Linked DNA regions of Gemmata obscuriglobus. The protein of the gene in region 1 binds, or shares a complex with, the protein of each later gene. Links are inferred from orthologs where the notes say so. Each region holds a gene or a part of one and is shown in the gene's direction. Other genes may lie near its edges.

The links.
Region 2: the proteins of tsaD (region 1) and tsaE are in contact, whole or in part, in a crystal structure (PDB 6N9A), measured with the Thermotoga maritima proteins. The link is inferred for Gemmata obscuriglobus from one-to-one orthologs. Residues at the interface, in WP_004082750.1 of Thermotoga maritima: Cys10, Asp11, Arg49, His50, Leu82, Gly84, Gly135, Gly136, Glu154, Thr155, Leu156, Asp157, Asp158, Ser159, Glu162, Asp165, Lys166, Arg169, Leu170, Tyr175, Lys213, Thr214, Leu217, Tyr218, Gln221, Arg222, Asn324; in WP_004082108.1 of Thermotoga maritima: Leu37, Gly38, Lys46, Lys57, Val59, Lys60, Ser61, Thr63, Phe64, Thr65, Leu66, Met67, Val69, Pro71, Tyr82, Arg83, Leu84, Asp86, Asp88, Phe89, Asp93, Ile128, Asp130, Glu131, Arg134.

What each region holds. Positions count from the first base shown.
Region 1 is NZ_CP042911.1:7,281,498-7,292,583, reverse strand. What follows is about bases 3,183-6,143. They hold tsaD (tRNA (adenosine(37)-N6)-threonylcarbamoyltransferase complex transferase subunit TsaD), read left to right. Parts: upstream 3,183-4,136; coding sequence 4,137-5,150; downstream 5,151-6,143. Other genes in these bases: GobsT_RS30045 (class I SAM-dependent methyltransferase), read left to right, coding at 5,691-6,143; GobsT_RS39055 (hypothetical protein), read right to left, coding at 5,344-5,601; GobsT_RS30060 (serine/threonine-protein kinase), read left to right, coding at 3,183-4,062. Outside these bases: GobsT_RS30070 (methyl-accepting chemotaxis protein), read right to left, coding at 1-1,020; GobsT_RS30065 (DUF4240 domain-containing protein), read left to right, coding at 1,626-2,171; more of GobsT_RS30060, read left to right, coding at 2,320-3,182; more of GobsT_RS30045, read left to right, coding at 6,144-6,866; GobsT_RS30040 (TIGR03067 domain-containing protein), read left to right, coding at 6,955-7,419; GobsT_RS30035 (endonuclease MutS2), read left to right, coding at 7,600-9,540; GobsT_RS30030 (CbiM family transporter), read right to left, coding at 9,587-10,258; GobsT_RS30025 (PVC-type heme-binding CxxCH protein), read right to left, coding at 10,378-11,086.
Region 2 is NZ_CP042911.1:3,779,148-3,790,003, reverse strand. Bases 1-2,731 are described here. They hold tsaE (tRNA (adenosine(37)-N6)-threonylcarbamoyltransferase complex ATPase subunit type 1 TsaE), read left to right. Parts: upstream 1-994; coding sequence 995-1,468; downstream 1,469-2,731. Other genes in these bases: GobsT_RS15765 (3-hydroxyacyl-ACP dehydratase FabZ family protein), read left to right, coding at 2,578-2,731; GobsT_RS15770 (HAD family hydrolase), read left to right, coding at 1,581-2,531. Also shown: more of GobsT_RS15765, read left to right, coding at 2,732-3,087; tRNA (guanosine(46)-N7)-methyltransferase TrmB, read left to right, coding at 3,161-3,841; GobsT_RS15755 (hypothetical protein), read right to left, coding at 3,870-4,289; GobsT_RS37795 (hypothetical protein), read left to right, coding at 4,321-4,665; GobsT_RS15750 (hypothetical protein), read right to left, coding at 5,127-5,741; GobsT_RS15745 (hypothetical protein), read right to left, coding at 5,792-6,286; GobsT_RS15740 (GNAT family N-acetyltransferase), read left to right, coding at 6,366-6,836; GobsT_RS15735 (helix-turn-helix domain-containing protein), read left to right, coding at 7,473-8,048; GobsT_RS15730 (hypothetical protein), read right to left, coding at 8,116-9,066; GobsT_RS15725 (FAD-dependent oxidoreductase), read left to right, coding at 9,226-10,856. UniProt on the Escherichia coli protein: Required for the formation of a threonylcarbamoyl group on adenosine at position 37 (t(6)A37) in tRNAs that read codons beginning with adenine.

The sequences.
Region 1 (11,086 bases):
TTCGCTGGCGCTCGACAGTTGTGCGGCCGCATCGGCCAACTGTTCGGACACCTCCCGCACGCTCTCCAGGGCAGAGCGGACCGCACCGATCGCCTCGTTGAGCGCGGTGCCGACTTGGGCCAACAGGTCATCCCCGAGCGACGGGACGGTCTGAGCGAAGTCGCCGCTGGCCATACGGTTGACCGCGCTGAGGATCGCTCCGGCTTTGCGCTTCTGCTCGGTCAGGTCGGTGGCGAATTTCACCACCTTGTAGGGCTTGCCGTCGGCCCCCATGATGGGGTTGTACGAGGCCTGGAGCCAGACCTCTTGCCCGGCCTTGTCCACCCGTTTGAGCTCCCGGATCACCGATTCGCCCCGGTTCAGCTTGGCCCAAAACTCCCGATACTCGGCGCTGGCCGCGTACGCTTGGTCCACAAACATGCTGTGGTGCCGCCCTTTGATCTCGGCCAGCGTGTACCCCATCGCTTTGAGAAAGACATCGTTGGCGGTCCGGACGTTGCCGTTCATTTCAAATTCGATCACGGCAAAGGACCGTTTAATCGACTCGATCTGCCCACGGGAGTCCGTGTTGGTGGCTTCCAGTTCCAGTTGCCGGGTGATCACGTCCCAGGTGACGAGCGTCCCGAGCCGAGCGCCCGTAACGGAGAACACCGGTTGAACGCGCAACTCGAGCGTTTCCGGCCCAACACGGATGTTCGTCACCGGGGGGATCGTGCTCGCGCTCGCCAGCACCCCTCGCTGGTGCGCCGGGCGCTTGTGGAACACATCGATCGAACTGCCCACAAGCGATTCCGCGGGGATCGGCAAATATTGCTGAAGTCGCTTGAGCGTTTGTATGGTCGCCGGGTTGGCGTACCGGATCACGAACTGCGTGTCGCAGTACATGACGTTGAATTTAATCGCGTCGAGGATCTGGACCGGCACTTCGATGGGCAACCGGTGCCCGGTGTGCGAAGGGGGGCTGGTGACGTCGCCTGTCGCTCCCGATGCGGCCTTGAACAAACGGCTCAAGAGTCCCATGAAGATCCTCTAGTGAGTGTTCGGTCGACGGGGCTGTCGCCGCGAAGGGTTCTCACGCGGGGCGGCGACGCGTTGACACTTGTCTGTTTTTGAAGCAGGTGAAGGCTGTGATGATGTTGTCGCTAATTAGAGTATACACTCTTTTTGTCGGTATTTCTCCTGTCAAGAATATTGTTCGGTGATAGTGCACCGGATTTGCCCGAGGTTCTCCAATGGAACAGAATTAGCTCTGTCGGGTGATGGCGGGTGTAAAGCGGTTCAGCCCGAAGGGCGCCCGGCGCGATGCGGTGTAAGTGAGCCGGGCATAATAGGTTCACAGCCGGGCCGGTCAGGGGCGCGATTCGCGGCTCTTGCTTGATTCGGATCAGATACCGGCTGACTGAGATCCACTCTTGGCGCAACTTTCAGGTGGCTCGAAAAGTGTCGAAGGTGCTTCCACACTTTCACCGAGATCCGCCTCGATTCGGTTGGCCTTGATGCCGTATTGCGCGGGGCCGCGTGTGGCAGCCGACCCGGTTTCACCCAAAATGGCTTGGCAGCCCTATACTTGCACCGCGGCGCGGCCAGATGATGCCCCGGCACGCCGTACCGTAATGAGGTGCGCGATGGACTGGAAATCGTTCTGGAAGGTAATCGAAGACGCCTACCGGCCGGACGCGATCGACCACTTCGAGGCCCTCAAGGAGCGGCTCGGCGATCTTAAGTGGTTCGAAGTGATCGAGTTCCAGGTCAAGTTCGACGAGGCCATCAGTTCCGCGAACCTCATCGACCTGTGGGGCGCCGCACACCTCATCAACGGCGGCTGCTCGGACGACGGGTTCCGGGACTTCCGGGTGTGGCTGGTGGGCCGCGGGCGGCACGCCTACGAACACGCGCTGAAGAACCCGGACTCGCTCGCCGACATCCTCGACGGCGACCCGGTGGACGGGTTCGGGCTGGATGCCTCCGCGCTACGGGTGTACGAAGAGAAGACTGGGATGAGCGACTTCTACGCGCGACTCGACCGCGCCGAGGAGAACGCCCCGCCGCCACCGCCCGAGGGTACCGACTGGGACTTCGATGACCCCGACGAGATGCGCAAGCGGTTCCCGAAGCTGTGCCATCTGTACCTTGTACCGCCCGAGGGGCCGAACGAAGAGGGAACGTCGTAACCCCGGCCGTGGCGAGCCGGCCGCACAGGGAAGGGCGGTTCCAGGCAAAAGCTCTGTCCGCCCGCCGCCACGACCTCCGGCGTTTCAACGGCGCGGGCAAAGCATGTTATATCTTATTCTGAAGCCCACCTGCGCTGAGTTGCCGCACATGCCCGATCCATCGGACGTCACCGCCGTTCGTCCGCCCGATGGGGCGCCCGAGGCGACCGCGGTACGCCCGGTTCCGAGCACGGTCGACGAGACACTCGTGCGGCCCGCGCCGCAAAACCCGGCGGGCGCCCAAACCAGCGTGATGCCGCCGCGCACCGTATCGACGGGGTCGGCCGGGTTCGCCGAAGAGACGCGGCAACTCCTGCGCAAGCGGTTACTGGTCACACACGGCTCGATCGGGCTCGTGACCGGCGCGGTCGCCTTCCTGGGGCTCACGGGGCTTGCGCCGGTTCCGGAAGAGGCCGGGTTGGGGCGCTGGGCGGTCGGGCTCCCGCTGCTCGTGTTCGCTCAGAGCGTCGTGGGGCTGGGGTTCCTGATTCGGTATCCAGGGGCGTCGCTCACGGCGCTCCGGGCGGTTGAGGTGACCGAGTTCGGTATCATCGCCGGCGCCGGGTTCGTTGCCCGGTTCGTGGTGCTCGAAACCGACGCGGCCCCGTCGCCGGACGCGCGGTACCATCACCTGCTTTACCGGTTCAACTCGCTGATGACGGGGCTGCCGCTGCTGTTCGCGATCGTGCTGTACGGCGTGCTCATTCCGAACACCCGCCGCCGCAGCCTGATCGGGTCGGCGGTGCTGATCTCGGTGCCGCTTGTGGCCACGGCGATGGCCGCGGCCGCCAACCCGATGGTGCGGCCGACGCTCGCGTACGTGCTCCCGACGACGGCGCTGCCGCTGTTCATGGCCGGCGTGATCGCGGTGTTCAGCGCCGCCCGCTCGAGTACGCTCCAGCGGCAAGCGTTCGACGCGGTGCGCGAGCTGAAGCAGTTGGGCGCGTACACGCTGCGCAAGCGGCTCGGTGAGGGCGGGATGGGCGAGGTGTGGCTCGCCGAGCACCGGCTGCTGAAGCGGCCGTGCGCCATGAAGTTCGTGCGGGCCGATCTGGCTTCCGAGCCCGCCACCGCCGCCCGGTTCGAGCGCGAGGTGCGGGCCGTTACCGGCCTCACGCACTTCAACACGGTCCGCATCTACGACTACGGGCGCGGCAACGACGGCAGCTTCTACTACGTGATGGAGTACCTCGAAGGGCCGACCCTCGACCGCTTGGTGAAGGACCGGGGGCCGCTGGCCGTCGGCCGCGCGGTGTACCTGCTGCGGCAGTTGTGCGGCGCGCTGTCGGAGGCGCACCGGGCCGGGATGGTCCACCGCGACCTGAAGCCCGCCAACATTATCATTGCCTCCCTCGGCGGGCAGCGTGACGTGGCCAAGCTACTCGACTTCGGACTGGTCCAGGACCACGGCTCTTCGAGCGACGTGAAGATCACCCGCGCCGGGACGGTCCTGGGCACGCCGGCGTACATGTGCCCCGAGCAGGCCGCCGGCGAGAGCGTGGACCCGCGCGGCGACCTGTACTCGCTCGGCGCGGTAGCGTTCTTCTGCCTCACCGGGCGGCCGCCGTTCGAGGGCACGAGCGTCGGCAAGCTGATTAACGCGCACCTGACACAGCCGGCCCCGGACGTGCGCTCCGTTCGCCCCAGCGTGCCGGCCGACCTCGCCGGCGTAGTCGCGAAGTGCCTGGCGAAAGAGCCGGCGGAGCGATTTCAAACCGCATGCGCACTGGAAGCCGCACTTGCGGCGTGCGCGTGCAGCACCGAGTGGACCGCGGCGCTGGCGGCGCAGTGGTGGGAGCCGCCAACTACCGGGACCGCGAGCGCCGCGCCCTCTGCTACACTGGTTCTGTAGCGCGGCAAAGCACCGGGAACGCGTTCGCCGCGCGCCGTGCGGGCAAGATGCTCGCGGCCCCAGGGACGAACCGAGTGACGTACTTCTTGGCCCTCGAAACTTCGTGCGACGAAACTGCGGCTGCGGTGTTCACGGACGAACTGCAAGTGCTGTCCAGTGTGGTGGCGTCGCAAACGGACCTGCACGCTCGATTCGGCGGGGTCGTTCCCGAGATCGCGTCCCGCGCGCACTTGCGGAGCCTGCTTCCGGTCGTCGACGACGCGCTCGCGCGTGCCCACATCGGGTTGAAAGACATCGGCTGTGTGGCGGTTCATAACACCCCCGGTCTGGTCGGGGCGCTGCTGGTGGGTGTGAGTGCGGCGAAAGCGCTTGCGTTCGGGCTGGGGGTTCCGCTGATCGCCGTGAATCACGTTGCGAGCCACATCTTCGCGTGCCGGCTGGCCGCGGGCCGCGACATTTTCCCGTGCGTCGGGCTCGTGGTGAGCGGCGGGCACACGGCGCTGTTCCGGTGCGACACCGCGCTGTCGATGGAGTTGCTCGGCGGCACCCGCGACGACGCCGCGGGCGAGGCGTTCGATAAGGTGGCCGCGATTCTGGGACTCGGCTTCCCGGGCGGGCCGGCGGTCGAGCGCGAGGCGGCGGCGGGGAACCCCAAGGCGCACGATTTCCCGCGCTCGTTCATCCACGACGGCCGGCTGGAGTTCAGCTTCAGCGGGCTGAAGACGGCAGTGATGTACGCGTGCCACGGACAGGACGTGAAACGCGCCACCCCGCCGGGACCCGGGCAGAAGCGGGCCGACCTCGCGGCGAGCTTTCAGTCGGCGGTGGTCGATGTGCTCGCGATGAAGTGCAAGCAAGCGCTGCGCAAAACAGGTCTCGCCCGGCTCGCCGTTGGGGGCGGCGTGAGCGCGAACAAGCCGCTTCGAGCCGCGCTGGAAGCGATGTGCAAGAAAGAGGGAGCGGACCTGTTCATTCCCCCGCTGTCGCTGTGTACGGACAACGCCGCAATGGCCGCGCTGGCGGTCGAGAAATGGAAGCAGGGTGCGTTCGCGCCCGACGACCTGGACGCCGAGCCTAACTGGCTTTGATAGAAGAGTATTCACCGCGGAGAGAGGGCGCGGTAGTGTCGGTTGGTGTGGAGGGCGTGGTAAAGAGTATTCACCGCAGAGAGCACGGGAAGGCGCAGAGAGGAGGCATAAGAAAAGAGTTCAGTTAACTCTCTTGGTGCCTTCTCTCCGCGCCCTCCCGTGCTCTCTGCGGTGAATACTCTTGCTCTTGGTTTTATGCCTTGGCTTCTTCGGGAGCAGGAGCGGGCGCGGCGGCCGGCTTCGGAGCGGCCTTCTTCGCTTTCCGCTTGGCTTCGCGTTCGGCCTTCACCTTGGCGAGCCGTTCCTTCTCGGCCGCGGCGAATTTTTCCATCTCGGCGTTCACGGCAAGGCGTTCTTGCTTCGGAAGGTAGACGCCCGGCCCGAGGCGGGCTTCGTACCGCTTGCGGCGCTTTTCGGTCGCCTTCCGGGTATCGCTTGCGGGGTTCCCCATTATCGACTCCTTATGCTGTGTGTGTGCCCTTGACTGATTCGGTTTAGGGTATCGGTCGGACACACGAACGTCGAGTGCAGGGCGCGTCAATGGACCTGGAAACGTTTCGCGAGTTGCTGAGCCCCACGGGGCAGCGATTACTGCGCCAGGCCGTTTCACTCCAACCGACGGAAACCACGTTTCTTACGTGCGCAGCAACGCTCCGAAAGCACCACGCACCGGCCCTCGCCCAGGCCGCACTCGAAACCGCCCTGCTGCGAACTAAAGCCCGCGAGAAGTTCGCTGATGCGGCCCTCATGTACTTCACCCGCGAGGCGCTGGAGCAGTCCACGAGTGAAATCGTGGGCCGGCACCGGGCGCGGCGGTTCGCGGAGTTCGGGAACGTCGCGGACCTGTGCTGCGGGATCGGTGCCGATGCGATCGCCTTGGCGCGTGCCGGGTTGACGGTGGCTGCTGTCGATCTTGACCCATTACGGGTTGCCATGTGCGGGGCCAACGCCGCCGCGCTCGGAGTGACCGACCGCGTGCGCGGTATCGCGGGCGACGCGCTTGCGGCTCCGCTTCCGGACGCCAGGGCCGCGTTCGCGGACCCGGATCGCCGGGCGAACGGTCGGCGGTTTCTCGATCCCGAAGACTACTCTCCTTCCCTGGGCGCACTTCGCGGACGGTTCGGAGCGGACTTCCCGCTCGGGGTGAAAATCGCACCGGGGGTCGCCAAATCCGATATCCCGTCCGCCGCAGAGGCCGAGTTCGTGTCGCTGCGCGGTGAGCTAAAGGAGTGCATATTGTGGTTCGGGCCGCTGCGCCAGGCGGTCCGCCGCGCGACCGTCCTCCCCTCCGGCGAGACGCTAACGGGTGAAGGCGAAGCGTCACCACCGCCGCCGCTCGCGGAACGGGTGGGTGAAGTACTGTACGACCCCGATCCGGCGGTCACGCGCGCCGGGTTAGTTCCTCAACTTGCGGAACGCCTGAGCGCCGAAGCGACCGACTTCGAGGTACAACTTCTCACCGGCGGGGCGCACGCCCCTACGGCCTTTGCGACCGCATACCGAGTTGAGCACGCGGCCCCGTTCCACCCGAACCATCTGCGCGACTACCTGCGCGAGCGGCAGATCGGGCGGGTCACGGTCATCAACCGCGGCTCGCCCGCGGACCCGGCCGAGGTGGTGAAGAAGTTGAAGCTCAAAGGCCCGGGACACCGAGGGGTGTTGCTCACGCGCGTGAGGGGGGCGCACACTGCGGTCGTGTGTGAACGGCTCGGTTGAGATTGACGTAACCGACCCGCCCGGCCATACCCCCGATAAACCGGCCTGGAACCCGCGGGGGTGTGCGATGGTTCGTATAGGAGTCTTGATGAGCGCACTGACGTTCGCGACTGTGGTGCTCGCTAACCCGCCGGCGCCCGCGCCGGCCAACGACCTCGACAAGGTGCAGGGCTACTGGAAGCCGCTCCAGTGCGAGACCGAAGGTAAGGCCATGATGCCCACGGAGATCATGAAGCAGGTGACCGCGGTGTTCGATAAGAGCGAGTATTTCCTGTACTTCAAGGACTCGAAACTGGACAAAGATGGGAAGCCGATCATCTTCCGCCTGGCGCTAGCAAACATCACCCTCGACGCAGCTACCGCACCAAAGGCGATCACATTCGAGTTCGCCGACGGGCCGCAAAAGGGCAAGAAGTGCCACGGCATCTACGAGTTGGCCGGGAACCAGTTGAAAATGTGCTACGGCCCGGTCGATAAGCCCAAACCGACCAAGTTCGAATCGCCCGCCGGCAGCAACTACTTCCTCGAAACCTGGGCACGCCAGGCGAAGTGATCACGCACCAGAGCGGGGCTCGCGCGCCGAGGAACGCACTGCCCGTAGGTGAAAGGTCTCTCGGGGCGCGTGCCCCCGCTCGCCGGCCGCGTACAATTCACCTGCCCGAACCCGCCGCGCTACGGGCGTGTCACGGGTATCATGATTACCCTCGAAGCAACACAGGCTGCCCCAGCCCTCATGGACGCTCACACGCTCGATCTCCTCGGCTTCGAGAAGGTTCGCGAACTGCTCGCCGGATACGCCGCATCCACCCTCGGTCGCGACCTCGCGCGCCAGACCGAGCCGTCGCTCGACCCCGGCACGATCCGCAAGGAAATCCAACTCACGACGGAAATGGTCGAGGCGCTCGGGCTGAACCAGGCGCCGCCATTTGCGGGCCTGCACGACGTCCGACTGGTCGCGCGCCGGGCTCAAATCGGCACCATGCTCACCGCCGAGCAGCTCATTGAGGTGGCCGAAGCACTCAACTGCACCGGGGCCATGTACCGCTACCGGATGCGTCTTGCGGAACACCTCTCGGGAATCATCGACCACCTCTCCGGGATCGAAGACCTCGGCACCGTCGGTAAGTCCATTGGGGGGTGCATCGACGGGCGCGGGCACGTCCTCGATATGGCCAGTCGCGACCTGGCCGCGGTGCGCCAGAAGCTCTTCGATCTTGATGAGAAGGTGAAGGCCGAGATCCGGCGCCTGTTGCGTGACCCCGAGTTACGCAAAATCCTGAGCTATCCGAACGCGACCGTCCACGGGGACCACTACGTGTTACCGGTGTCGGTGAACCACCGGCACAAGGTCAATGGTGTGGTCCACCGCGTCAGCGGGACCGGCGAGACGGTCTTCATCGAGCCCGCCAGCATCGCCAACCTGAGCGCCGAGCGGGTGCAACTGAAGGCCGACGAGGACCGCGAGGTGAAGCGGGTGCTGCGGCGGCTCAGCAGCGAGGTCGGGAAGGTCTCGAAGCCGCTGATCTACTCGCTGGAAGTGATCGCGAAGCTGGACCTCATCACCGCAAGGGCTCGTTACGCTCGCGACTTCAACATGTGGCCGCCGGACGTGAACACAGAAGGAAAGCTGTGGCTCCGGCAAGCCCGTCATCCGCTGCTCGAAGCGATGTTCCGCAACGACCCGGTCGCTGAAGCACCGCCGCCCGGCTCCGGCAGCTCCGCACCGAGTTCCAAGCTCAAAACGCGCTCGGTAGTTCCGATCGATATCCGGCTCGGGATCGGGTTTAACCTGCTGGTGATTACCGGACCCAACACCGGCGGCAAAACGGTAACGCTGAAAACGACCGGGCTCTTGTGTCTCATGGCGCAGTGCGGGATGCACATTCCCGCGGGCGAAGGGAGCTTAGTCCCCGTCTTCCGCCACATTCTCGCGGACATCGGCGACGAGCAAAGTCTGGAACAGTCCCTCAGCACGTTCTCGTCACACATCACGCGCATCAGCTCCATCTTCCAGGTCGCAGACGAACACAGCCTCATCCTGCTGGACGAATTGGGCGCGGGTACGGACCCGACCGAAGGCGCGGCCCTCGGGCGCGCGATCCTCGATCAGCTCGATTCGGTGCGGGGCCGCGCCATCGTGACGACGCACCTCGGTGACCTGAAGACCTACGCGTTCAACAACGACCGGGCCGAGAACGGGGCCGTCGAGTTCGACATCGAGACGATGCGCCCGACCTACCGGCTGCACATCGGCCAGTTCGGGATGAGCAACGCGCTCAAGATCGCCCGGCGACTCAAACTGCCGAAGGACCTGCTGCGCAAGGCGCACAAGTACCTCAAGAAGCGCAAGGGGAAGAGCGGCGAACTGGCCCGACTTCAAGAGCTGCGTCTGGAAGCCGAGCAGGCGAAGGTCGACGCACTAGCGGCCCGGCACGAGGCCGACCGCGAAAAGGAGCAACTGGCTCGCGAGCGTGCGGCGCTCGATAACCAGGCCGCCGAGCGAGCGGCTCTCAACGAGCTTCGTGCGACGCTGAAAACGGGAACCGTGGTGACCGTGCAGCGGTTCGGCTCGACCGGAAAGGTCGTGAAGGTGGACGCCAAGAAGCAGACAGTCACCGTGAGCGTTGGCATCGGGCAGTGGGAAGTCCCTTTTGAAGAGATCTTCCCCGCGTAGCGTTTGCCACGCGGGCCGCCGTGTGCAAGCCCGCGTGACAAAACACTTACCATGTAGCGTCTTCTGGCTGATTCGCCGGCTCTTGCTGGGCGGGAACGGAGCCGAGCATCTCCGGCTTCACCTTTTCCAGATAGCTCACCAGTACGCCCAGCATCGCCCCTTCCACGGCCACAACAGGCAAGTGGGCGAGCAACACGAGCTGAGCCAACCGCTCCCACTCGTACTTTCCGCCCAGAAGCAGCGCCACGAAATTCAGCAGGACTGCGGCCGCAACGGCACCGCCCCCGAGCAGCACGCCGCGAGCGAACGCCGGCACGCCCAGCCGGCGCAGCACCGGGTACAGCAACCCCGCCGCGAGTGCGGGCACGCCCACGATGCACGTGTTCAGCCCCAACGTGGACCAACCGCCGTGCTGGAGTAACGCAAACTGCAATCCCAGTCCGATCGATACCGCCAGCGGAGCGCGGCGCCCCAGCACCACACCCACCAGACCGTTTAAGATCAGGTGAACGCTCGTTGGCAGCACAGCGAGCTTGATGTGAACGCTCGACGCCACGAAGAACGCGGCCGTCAGCACCCCGATGCGCGGGACCTCGTCCTCGCGCACCCGGTACAGCGCGACCGCTAGCAGCAGCGCCATCCCGGCGAACCCGGACGCCAACCACACGTCGGAAAGCGCCCCATCGCCCAAGTGAACCGCGAACAGTGCTGTGTGCATGCGTGCGTTTCTGGAGCGCGGACCTCTGGTCCGCAAATGCGATCGTGTTCAGTCCGCGTGACCGAACCGCCGAGCGCACTTGGCACTCGAACGGTCCGTGGACCCAAACCCCGGGCGCGTTACTTCCCACCCACCACCGCGACGCGGGCCGGCGACTTCTCCACGTCGTCCAGTTCGATACGCAGGTCGTCGGTGCGCTTCGAGCGGTCGATCAAGATTGTCACTGTCTGGACGCCGGTCTTGAGGTCGAGCACCGTCTCCGGCTTCGGTTCGACCGGGACGTTGCCGACGTAGGCCGTCAATCCGGCTATCGCGTTGAACTTGAGCTTCGCCGCGCCCGCGGTTGTCACGTCCAACTGGAACCGGACCACGCTCTGCGGCGCGGTGTCGGCCCACACGGTGAACTTCGGCAGCTCCGCGAGCGGTAAATCGCCCGACGTTTTCGAGTACCCCTGCGACCACGTGAACGGCGCGTCCGGCTCGGCCGCGGCGCTCACGCGGGCGCGACGGAACGCGTTCAGGTTCGTCGGGCTCGGGTCGATCACCTGCCACCGGCGCACCAGCCGCGCCTTGCTCGGGGCGTAGCTCCCGCCCACCTTTCCGAGTTCCGACAGGTACTTCACGAGGTCCGCGAAGTCCTGCTTCGTGAGCGGGTCCGTCAGCCCTTCGGGCATGAGCGACTTCGTGGACTTGCTCTGTTCGGCGATGTCCTTCACCGGGACCGTGATTTCCTTATCCTCCGCGGTGCGAAGGACGAGGAGCCCGTTCGCCTCGCGGATCTTGATCCCCTGAAGCACCTTGTCCTCGACGGTGACAACGCGAGTCACG
Region 2 (10,856 bases), 3.5 Mb from region 1 along the record:
ATCAAGGCGATGGCCGAGCTGGCCGAGGAGGACGCCGCGTTCGAGTCCGAGCTGGAGCCCGCGCTCCAGAAGGCCGAAACGCAGTACGAGGCGTTCGAGCTTCAGATCATGATGGGCGGGAAGCACGACTCGCGGTCCGCGATCGTGACGATCAAGCCCGGTGCCGGCGGCACCGACGCGTGCGACTTCGCCGAGATGCTGTTCCGCGCGTACGGGCGGTGGGCGCAGCGGCACGGGTTTTCGGTCGAGGACGAGGACATCGAGCCGAACCAGGAGGCCGGCGTCGCGAGCGTGTCGTTCAAGATCGTCGGCCCCTACGCCTACGGCTACATGCAGTCGGAAATCGGCGTCCACCGGCTCGTTCGCATCAGCCCGTTCGGCGGCGGCGACACGCGCCAGACCTCGTTCGCGGCGATCGACGTGCTCCCCGAACTGCCCGACGACATCGAGATCGTCATCAAGGACACCGACTACGAGGTGCAGACCTTCAGCACCGGCGGGCCGGGCGGTCAGCACGTGAACAAGACGCAGTCGGGCGTGCGCCTCATCCACAAATCGGGCATCCGGGCCGAGTGCCGGATGGGCCGGAGCCAGCACAAGAACAAGGCCGAGGCGTTGAAGATGCTTCAGACCCGGCTCGAAGCCGTCGAAGAGCAGAAGCGGATGGGCGACGCGGTGAAGAGCTACGACGCCAAGGGCGAAATCGCGTTCGGCTCCCAGATCCGCAGCTACGTGCTTCAGCCGTACACGCTGGTCCGCGACGAGCGCGACGGTATCGACGTGAAGACGCCCGCCGTCAACGATGTGCTCGACGGCAACTTCGACCAGTTCATGCACGCCTACTTGCGACACAAGGCGGCCAAAAGCAACAAAGTGAAAGCGAAGTGATCGGCTCCGCTGATCCGCAGATGGTGCCGGCGGTCGCGGGCTCGAACCGAATTTCGAGCCCGCGACCGCCGGCACCGTTCCGCCCCCGTCGGCTGGCCCAACTCCCATGCCTCACACCCACAACATTGCCGACCTCGCGGCGACCGAAGCCTTCGGCCGGAAGCTCGGCACCCTCCTCTTCCCGGGCGCCGTGGTGGCCCTGGTGGGTCAGATGGGGGCCGGCAAGACCCACCTCACGCGGGCGATCGCCGAAGGGTTGTCGGTCAAGAACCCGGCCGCGGTGAACAGCCCCACGTTCGTGCTGATCCAGGAATACCCGGCCCGGTTGCCGATTTACCACTTCGACACGTACCGCCTGTCGGGGCCGACCGAGTTTGCCGAACTCGGGGCGGACGAGTACCTCCGTGGCGACGGCGTGTGCGTCATCGAGTGGGCCGACAAGGTCGAGACCGCACTGCCGCGCGAGCACCTCCGTGTCACCATCGAAATCGTGAGCGCGGACCGACGCCGGTTTCACCTCGCGGCCTCCGGCGAGCGGCACACGGCACTGTTGAACGAATTTGCGGAGCCGCCCGAGTAACGAACTCGCGGCGGCGCGGTTTGGCAACTTGCTTCCGCCGGCGCGGGCTGCTACGTTACGAACTTGACGCGCAACTCAACGACGGACCGCAACTTGCCGCCGGGGCCGGGTCATGCCGCTCACACTCGAGCAGTACGTCGAGAAGATCCACGACCGTCCGGACCTGCCGTGGCCCCCGGCGCCCAAGGTCGACGCGCCCAAGGCCAAGCCGTCTCTCACAGCGATGCCCGTCAAGTGCGTGTTCTGGACCGTGTACGGGACGCTCGTTTCCGTCCCCACGGGCGACATCCAGTTCGAGCACGAAAAGGACTTCATCACCGCAGCGGCGCTCGAGAAGGTGATCAAAGAGTTCAAAATGTGGAACTCGATGAGCCGCAAGCCCGGGGCGCCCTCGGAGTACATGCGGGAGCTGTTCAACAAGGCGTTCAGCACCCTCCGGCTCACCGGCGGGGGGGGCGAGAAGTTCCCCGAGGTTCAAACCGAACGGATCTGGGACGACATCGTCAAAAAGTTGCAGCAGAAAGAGTACACGTTCGACGCGATGCAATACGGAACGCTCGCGGAATACGTCAAGAAGATCGCGTACTTCTACCACGCCAGCATTCAAGGGGCCGGCGCGTACCCGGGCGCGGCCGACGCGCTCACGCAACTCGCCGCCCGCGGGGTCGCCCAGGGGTTACTCGCGGACGGGCAGTGCTTCACCGCCGCGCAACTCGAGCGCTGCGTGCGGCAGCAGAACCCCGACTTCGAGTTGCGCGCCGTCATCCCGGCCGCGATGCAGATCGTTTCAAGCGACCGGAAAGCCCGCAAGCCGTCGGACACGCTGTTCAAGGCGGCGGCCGAGCTGGCGGCGGGCCGCGGGTTCGTTCCCGCCCAGGTTCTGCACGTCGGATCGAACCTGGAGCGTGACATCGGCCCGGCGAAGCGGCACGGCTTCCGCACGGCCCTGTTCGCCGGCGACAAGGCCAGCCTCACCGCGACCGGGGAACAGCTCAAAGACCCGGCCCTCCGCCCCGACGCGCTCGTGACCGAACTGCCGCAGGTGCTCGAACTCGTTGAATGAACCGCTGGTCGCCCACGACCGACCCAACCGCTGTCAAGGAGTGTTCATGTCCGCCGCAGGACCGGTGCTCGATCCGACCGCGTTCGACTTCTCTCGGCCCATTGCCGGGATCGAGGAGATCCGGGCCGTTAACCCGCACCGGTACGAGTTCGAGATGCTCACCGGGATCGTGCACGTCGACCCGTCGGCGCACGTCATCGTGGGCTTCAAGGACGCCACACCGGACGATTTCTGGACCCGCGGCCACATGCCCGGGTTCCCGCTGATGCCGGGCGTGCTGATGTGCGAGGCGGCCGCGCAGCTCTGCGGGTACTATTATTCCACGCAGAAAATCGGCGAGGCCGGCTCGCTGCTCGGCCTCGGCGGCGTGGACGAAGCCAAGTTCGTCCGCACGGTGCGCCCGGGCGAGCGGCTCGTGCTCGTCGGGACGGGGCTCCGCGTCCACCGGCGGCTCACGCGCTTCTTGGTGAAGGGATACGTCGGCGCCGAGCGCGCCTTTGAGGCAGTTATCACCGGTGTACCGCTGGGCAAGATGGAGGAGCTTCGGGGTGCGTAAGCCGCGGCGTCTTTCGGCCGAAGAACTCGCGCCGTGGGTCTGGGAGCTGCCTCGAGAAGCAGGGGCGCGGACGGTGGGCCTCAAGGCCGCAGCGGCGGCCCTTCCCGCGGCGCCGGTCGCCCTCAATCGCATCGACTGGGAGCAGTTTTATGGCAACGCGAACCCGGTCGAAATCGAGGTCGGGACGGGCAAAGGGCTGTTCCTCCTGAACGCCTCGATCGCTCGCCCGGGCACGAACTTCCTGGGCATCGAGATCGTCCGGAAGTACCAGCTCTACGCGGCCAGCCGCTACGCGGTCCGCAAGATCCCGAACGTCAAGACCGCGTGCGCCGACGCGAAACTCGTCCTCCGCGATTTCGTCGCGGTCGGAAGCGTTCAAGCCGTCCACGTCTACTTTCCGGACCCGTGGTGGAAGGCGCGACACAAGAAGCGCCGGGTGTTCACCCCGGAGTTCGCGGCCGACGCTGCCCGTGCCATCCGCGAAGGCGGCCGGCTCTACATCGCAACCGATGTGGAAGAGTACTTCGGCGTGATGACCGCAATCGTCGGAGCGATGCCCTGCTTCGAACTCCGTCCCGCAGAGGAACAGCTCGCCGCGCCGCGAACGGATGCCGGCTTCGCCACCAATTTTGAGAGAAAAGCCCTGGAGAAAGGCGGAGGGGTCTGGCGTGCGGTCTATGAACGCACCAGCGCACCGGTGACGGTGGCCGCCGATCCAACTGAAGCGGAAAACGAAGGCACGAGCAGCGATTAGCCGCCCGTGCCCTCTTAACTGGCGCCGTTTACTTTACGTTCGCGATGCTCGCTGCAGCACCGGCGACGGCCTGAATGGCGGAAGCCGAACAGGCCTCATCGCAGCAGCCTTTGATCTCGCGCGGCTTCGCGGCCGCGCGAACGCTCTCCGCGGTGCAGCAGGCGGCCTGCACGAGGCAGCACTCGTCCTTGCCTGCGCAGCAAGCCGAAGCGGTCGCCTTCGGCTGGGTGCTGACGCCAGACGCGATCGCACAGCAGGCTTCGACGGTCTCGCAGCACTCGTCCTTCGCCGCGCAGCAGTCCGCCACGGCCTGTTCCTTCGCGCAACAGCCGCCGCTCTTCGCAACCGGAGCGCCGCACGTGGCCGTTGAGCAGGTGGAAGAGGAGTAGAAGTACACCCCGCCCGCAACAGTCATCAGCCCCGCCGTGATGATGGCAAACAGCTTCATGTCACAGTCCCAGTAATGTGTAATGGAGTGAATGCGAACGTTGTTCGCGCCGGACAACCCGGCCAAGACGACACAGCTTATCCCAATTCGGGTCGTTGTGACCACGAAATTCTGTCTAACAGCGCAAAACGTGGCGTTCGAAGAGCGCGGAACGGCGAGCGTCAACGCCGACACCCGGCTGGATGTTTCTCCGGGTCAAGTCGGCGTGTGCGGAGGCGCCGAGAAGATCGCTCAGCGCGAGGGAAAGCCGTTCGCCGGTCGGCTGTGGTGCCGAATCGGCAACGGTGCTTTTAAGCGGGACCGCTTCGGCCCGCTCTGGGCAGCAAGCACAGCCGGGCACGCGGGCCGGCGTGGGCTTCTCGGGGGCGGTCGATGAGTGCTCGTGCGGTTGAGAACCGCAACACGCCTTTTTCACCTTCAAACAGCAGACACTGGACTCGACAGGAATCGGAGCCGGTGTCTTGAGTGTGGACGTGCGAGCGGGGCGCGCGGATGGAACGAACCAATCCGCTCTACAGCAGCAACGGGAGGGCGAAAGCACAAGTGCCACCGCCAGCCCGATGTGAAGGAGTGCCCGCGTCATGTGGTCTCGATTTATCACCCTGTACTGATTTGAATTGTTCCATCACCCCGCGTAACTGTCAATTCCACTACGTCCCGGGCGCAGGCGGGCGGATGGCAGGCAGAGCCGCTTGGACGAATGAGCGACCGGCAAACAGGGTGCGGCGGGTTGTCGTGATCCGCGTCATGTCGTTGAGGTTGAGGAAGGATTTGCGGCACAACCGGGGCGAATGAATGCCCCGCCCGTTCGGTGGTACTTCAGTTGCCGCGCCGATCTCACTCCGGCACCCCGAACGCTGCGAAGTACCGTTCCAGAACGACCGCCTCCAGATCGAACGCGTAGCCTTCGGCGAACGGCTCGCCGCGCGGGCCGCTGTCTCGCTTCGTGCGGGTGTGCATGCGGTCCGCGTGGTGCCCGAGTTCGTGAAGGAACACGTGGCAGAGTTGGTACGCGCGAGCAGTGTCGTCGGTCCAGTGTATCACCGGAGCGTCACGGGGCTCATCTACCTCCACCCGGGCGCCAATGCGTTCGAGAAAAGCCCGGTGCCCGCGATACCAGTCGCCTCGGAGTTCGTACCGCATCTGCTCGGACCAGGCGCACACGCCGAGGACGCCGCGGTTGTACCACCCGTCGCAATCGTCGCGGCCGTGATCGAGGCAAATCACGTCCAGCCCAACCGCCAATTTGTCCCAGTTCGGGATGAGGGCGATGAACCGCTCGACATCCCGCTTGAGTAGCAAGTGCCGGTAGCCGGCGCTCGGGCGCCGGCGGTCGATCACCAGCCGTGCCGGTGTGTGCGTGTACGGGCTCGGCGACCGTTCCCAGTTGTTCGTGCGCTGCACGCGACCGTTACGAACACCCGGGGCGGTTTTGCGGTGGAACCGGGACATGGGGTTGATCCTCCGCACCCCGGACGCGCGCCGGTCGGCAGAGGTTCGCTCTACGAGGCGTCGCGGTGCAACGCGATCGGAACGACAACCTTCGATCGTCTCGGTCCCGTCCGTTCGGCGCTTCGCATAAATTGCTCGAGATGGGGCAGTGCTGTTGACGAGTATCCGAGGGCCTTCACCGTGATGTTCCAGTGTGGCATGTAAACGGCGAACGTGTCGTTCAGCCCCAAAGGGCTACTCTGACCGTGGCACATTGAATCGCGACACACGTACTCGGCGGCACCATTCGCGTCCGTTTTCAGAATGAACTCTTCCTCCCGCACCCCTTTCGCCCGGAGCCGATTGTCACCTTCGTAAAAGCCGCCACGAGAGGTGACCACGATTTCTGCACCGTTCAGCGGTTGCCCGGTGTCGGCATCGGTGATGACGAACTCCACTGTCAGGTCGGTGCTGCCGACCCACATCAGTCGGGATGTTTCAACCAGTAACAAGACGAGCGCGCAGCCCCCAACGACGAGTAGCAGATTCCGCACGGGTTTTCGCATGGGCGTCTCGGTTGGGGAATGCGGCAACGGATCGCGACTCCAGTTTACCTTCTTGCGGAGCGGGTTTACACTCCCGCTCATGATCCGACCCATCACACCGGCCGACGCGCACGCGCTCGCGGACCTGTCCGCGGGGACGGGGTTCTTCCACCCCGGCGAGATCGAGACGCTCCACGGCGTTCTCGCGGACTACTTCGCCACCAACCGCGACGACTACGGGCACCGGGCCGTCTTGTACGAAGAGGCGGGCCGACCGATCGGCTACGTGTACTTCGCGCCGGAGGAGATGACCGACCGCACCTGGTACGTGTGGTGGATCGCGGTCGCGGCCGACCGTCAGGCCCGGGGCATCGGCAAAGAGCTGCTCGCGTTCGCGGAGCACGAAGTCCGCGCCGCGGGCGGACGGTTGCTCGTGATCGAAACGTCCTCGACCGCGAAGTACGAGCCGACGCGCCGGTTCTATCTCAAGTGCGATTACGCGCACGTCGCGACAGTGCCGGACCTCTACGCCGACGGTGACGGAATGGCAGTTTTTACAAAGCGGGTGTGAGCGCGGACCCGCACACATTGCGCGTCCGCTCCCGCGTTTACACTCGCCTCATTCGGCTCTTGCCCGTCGGCCTATACTGTGTCGCGGGTCGGTAGAACCGGAGTAACCGGACCTACCGGTCCCTCTGCCACGGAAGGCACGTCTCGGCGAAGAGTTCTCACCCAAGTTACACATCCAGCCCGAACGATCACTGTGACTGACAGTGCGAGCGCCCGGAGGCCGGTGGTCGGCCTTGGACCGTTCGCCCGATCCAGTGGGCTATACCCCCGCCGGAACCCACGGCGCTTACCAACCTCCCAATTTCGCGGGTTTTGCGAAGACGGGTGCTTGGTGTAGCCGATGGAGTTAGCGTCGCAACCGTCACCCGCGCCACCGGGCACTTTTGCCCGGCCCGCTCCGCCCGCGTAACCCGCCGGCGGAGCAGGAATGGTGCGAGCGGCGCGCGCAGTGCTAAGTATTCCGGAATCGGCCCGCCGGACGTTCATACACCCGCCGCCACGACGCCCCGGTCGTGTGCGGCACGCCCCGCGACCCTGCGGGTCCGCACCAGACGGCTGCGGACCCGTCAAGCCCGCCAGGACGGCCGAAAAGGCGAAACGGGCGCGGGGTTAGCGAGTTCAAACGGAGTGTCTCGCCATGAAAAAGGTGTTCACCACCGGACAGGTCGCGAAGATCTGTAAGGTCGCCCCGCGCACCGTGTCCAAGTGGTTCGATTCGGGCCGCTTGAAGGGGTACCGCATCCCCGGCAGCCAGGACCGGCGCATCCCCCGCGAGCAGCTCATCCGGTTCCTCAAGGAACACGGCATGCCGCTGGGTGAACTCGAAGAAGAGGAATGGCACAAGGTGCTCCTCATCGGCACCGAGCGGCTGTTCAACGACCGGATCAAGGAGCTGCTGCCCGAGAACGACGACTACAAGTTCGAGCTGGCGGACAGCGGGTTCCAGGCGGGCATCCTGGCGAGCAGCTTCCACCCCGACACCATCATCATCGACCTGGGTCTCGGCCGCGCCGAATCGATCCAGATCGTCTCCAACCTGCGCAAGGACGAGGCGTTCGCCACGACGCTGATCGTCGGGCTGGCGAGCGAGGACGAGGCCGCGCCCGAGCAGCTCCACCAGTACGGCTTCAACGACGTGTTCAAGAAGCCGTTCGACGTGGCCCTGCTCGGCGAAAAGATCAAGAGCATCGCCGACGCCAAGCGCGAGGACTGAGACGCGCCGCACAAAACGCATGAGCCCCGGGAACAGGTTCGGATGCCTGCTCCCGGGGCTCGCGCGGTTAATCGTCGTCGCGCCGGCGCGACCGTCGGGGCCGGTCGTCATCCTCGTCCTCGTCCCGCCGCCGGGGCTTCGGCCTCTTTCGCGGCGGCTCGTCCTCGTCTTCGTCCACCACCTCGAATTTCGGCTTACGGGCGGGGCGCTCGTCCTCGTCTTCGTCTACCGCCTTCGGCCGCCGCTTCCGCGGCCGTTCTTCTTCCTCCTCATCGTCTTCGTACTCCTCGTCCGCACGGTACCGGCGCTTCGGCTTCTTCTTCGCGGTCAGGCCGGCGTCGAGGAACGCGGTGCCGGCGGCGCCGAGCAGCAGTATGAGCGTCAGGTACAGGGGGATCTGCCACCGGACCCGAAACACCTCCGGCTCGCCGGCCGTGCCCGGAGCCGCCTTCGCACCGGGCGCGGCCCCGAACGCGCCGCCCCCCTTCATTTTCTCTTTCTGCTTCGCGATCTCCTTCTCGAGCGGGAACCCGATGGCCGCGTGCGCGCCGACGATGCCCATCGCCCCCAGGCAGCACACGACCAGAACCAGCCGCCGGGCGAGGTGCGGCCACGGGACGAACCCGATCACGATCCCGGCGAGAAGCGCGACCGGAAAGAGGAACAGCAGCGGCGCGGTCTGGCCGTCGGCCTTGTTGGAAGGGTCCGGACCGAACTTGGGACCGGGTCCGGCACCAGCACCGCCCCTCACGCGCTCAACACCCTTCTCAAAATCCGGCGACACGGAAACGTCACCGGTGGCGATCTGGAGCCCGCTCTGGGTGTACATGCGGATGGGCCTGGACGGATCGATCCCCGTATCCTTTTTCAGCTTTTCCAGTTCGCCGGGCGGCGCGTTCTTGGCCACATCCGGCGGGAGCGTACACGAGAGCTCGATCCACGGGAGGAAGAACAGGATCAAGCAGAAGATGAGTTGCACCGGGCTGAGCAGTTGCAGCGGGCTGAAGGAGAGTTTCATGAGCGAGTCCGCGACGGGCGTGAACAGAAGTCGATCCCGGCTGTAGCGTACCCCTGCACCTTCCGGGCAGCAATGGCATTCGCGCGGGCGGCTGGGGGTGCTTTCGCGACGCCCGACGAGCCGATACCTTGGGGTACCCCGTTCCCCGGAGCCGACGAAATGAACCGCCGCGGATTCCTCTCGCTCTCGGCCTTCACCCCGTTCGCCCACCTGCTCCCCGCGCACGCCCGAGCGGGCGCCGCGCAACCGCCCGTGCGAGAGCTGAAGGCCGATTTGGTGGTCGTCGGGGCCGGCGTGGGCGGGGTCGCGTGCGCGCTCGCCGCCGCCCGCAACGGGCTGAAGGTACTGCTCACCGAGGAGACCGGCTGGATCGGCGGGCAGCTCACCTCGCAGGCGGTCCCGCCGGACGAGCACCCGTGGATCGAGGACCGCGGCAGCACCAAAACCTATCGCCAGTTCCGCACCAAGGTCCGCGACTTCTACCGGCGCAACTACCCGCTCTCGGAAGACGCCGCGAAGAACCCCAGACTCAACCCCGGCAACGGGAGCGTCTCGAAGCTGTGCCACGAGCCGCGGGTGGCGCTGGCGGTGCTCCTGGAGATGCTGGCCCCACACATCACCGCCGGCCGGGTCAAGCTGATCCAGCCGTTCGTGCCGGTGCGGGTCGAGACGGACGGCGACACCGTCACCGCGGTCCTCGGCGTGGCCCAAAACTTCGGCACGCGGATCGCGCTCACCGCGCCGTACTTCGTGGACGCGACCGAGACCGGCGAGTTGCTGCCGCTCGCGAAGGTCGAACACGTCACCGGGGCCGAATCGAGCGCCGACACCCGGGAGCCGCACGCCCCGGACCGCGCCGCCCCCGGCAACCACCAAGCCGCGACCGTGTGCTTCGCGCTGGACTACGAGCCCGACCAGGACCACACCATCGACCGGCCCGACGGCTACAAGTGGTGGCGCGACTACGCGCCGAAAATGCAACCCGCGTGGCCCGGCAACCTGCTCTCATGGGAGATGTCGGACCCGGTCACCCTGAAGCCCCGCGCCGTCGGCTTCGACCCGACCGGCCCGGTCGCGAAGGGGCTGAACCTGTGGACCTACCGGCGGATCGTCGCGCGGGATAACTTCGAGGACGGCGCCAGCCTCCGCGACGTGTGCCTGGTGAACTGGCCCCAGAACGATTACTGGCTCGGCAACCTGTACGACACCGCGGACCCGGCGGGGCACCGCGCCGCCGCCCGCGAGCTGAGCCGGTGCCTGCTGTACTGGATGCAGACCGAGGCCCCGCACCCCGGTGGCAAGAAGGAGGGCTGGAAGGGCCTCCGGCTCCGCGGCGACGTGTGCGGCACCGACGACGGCGACGGGCTGGCGATGGCGCCGTACGTCCGCGAGAGCCGGCGCATCAAGGCGCTGTTCACCGTCACCGAGCGGCACGTCGGCGTCGAGGCGCGGGCGAAGCTCCTCGGGAAGAAGCCCGGCGAGTTCGCCGCGGAGCCGTTCAAGGACAGCGTCGGGACCGGCAGCTACCGCATCGACCTGCACCCGTCCACCGGCGGCGACAACTACATCGACGTCAGCTCCCTGCCCTTCCAGATCCCCCTCGGCGCGCTGATCCCGGAGCGGGTCGAGAACCTGCTGCCGGCGTGCAAGAACATCGGCACCACGCACATCACGAACGGCTGCTACCGGCTGCACCCGGTGGAGTGGAGCATCGGCGAGGCGGTGGGCGAGTTGGTGGCGTTCTGCACCGCCAAAAAGCGGGTGCCGCGCCAGGTCCGCAAGAGTGCGGA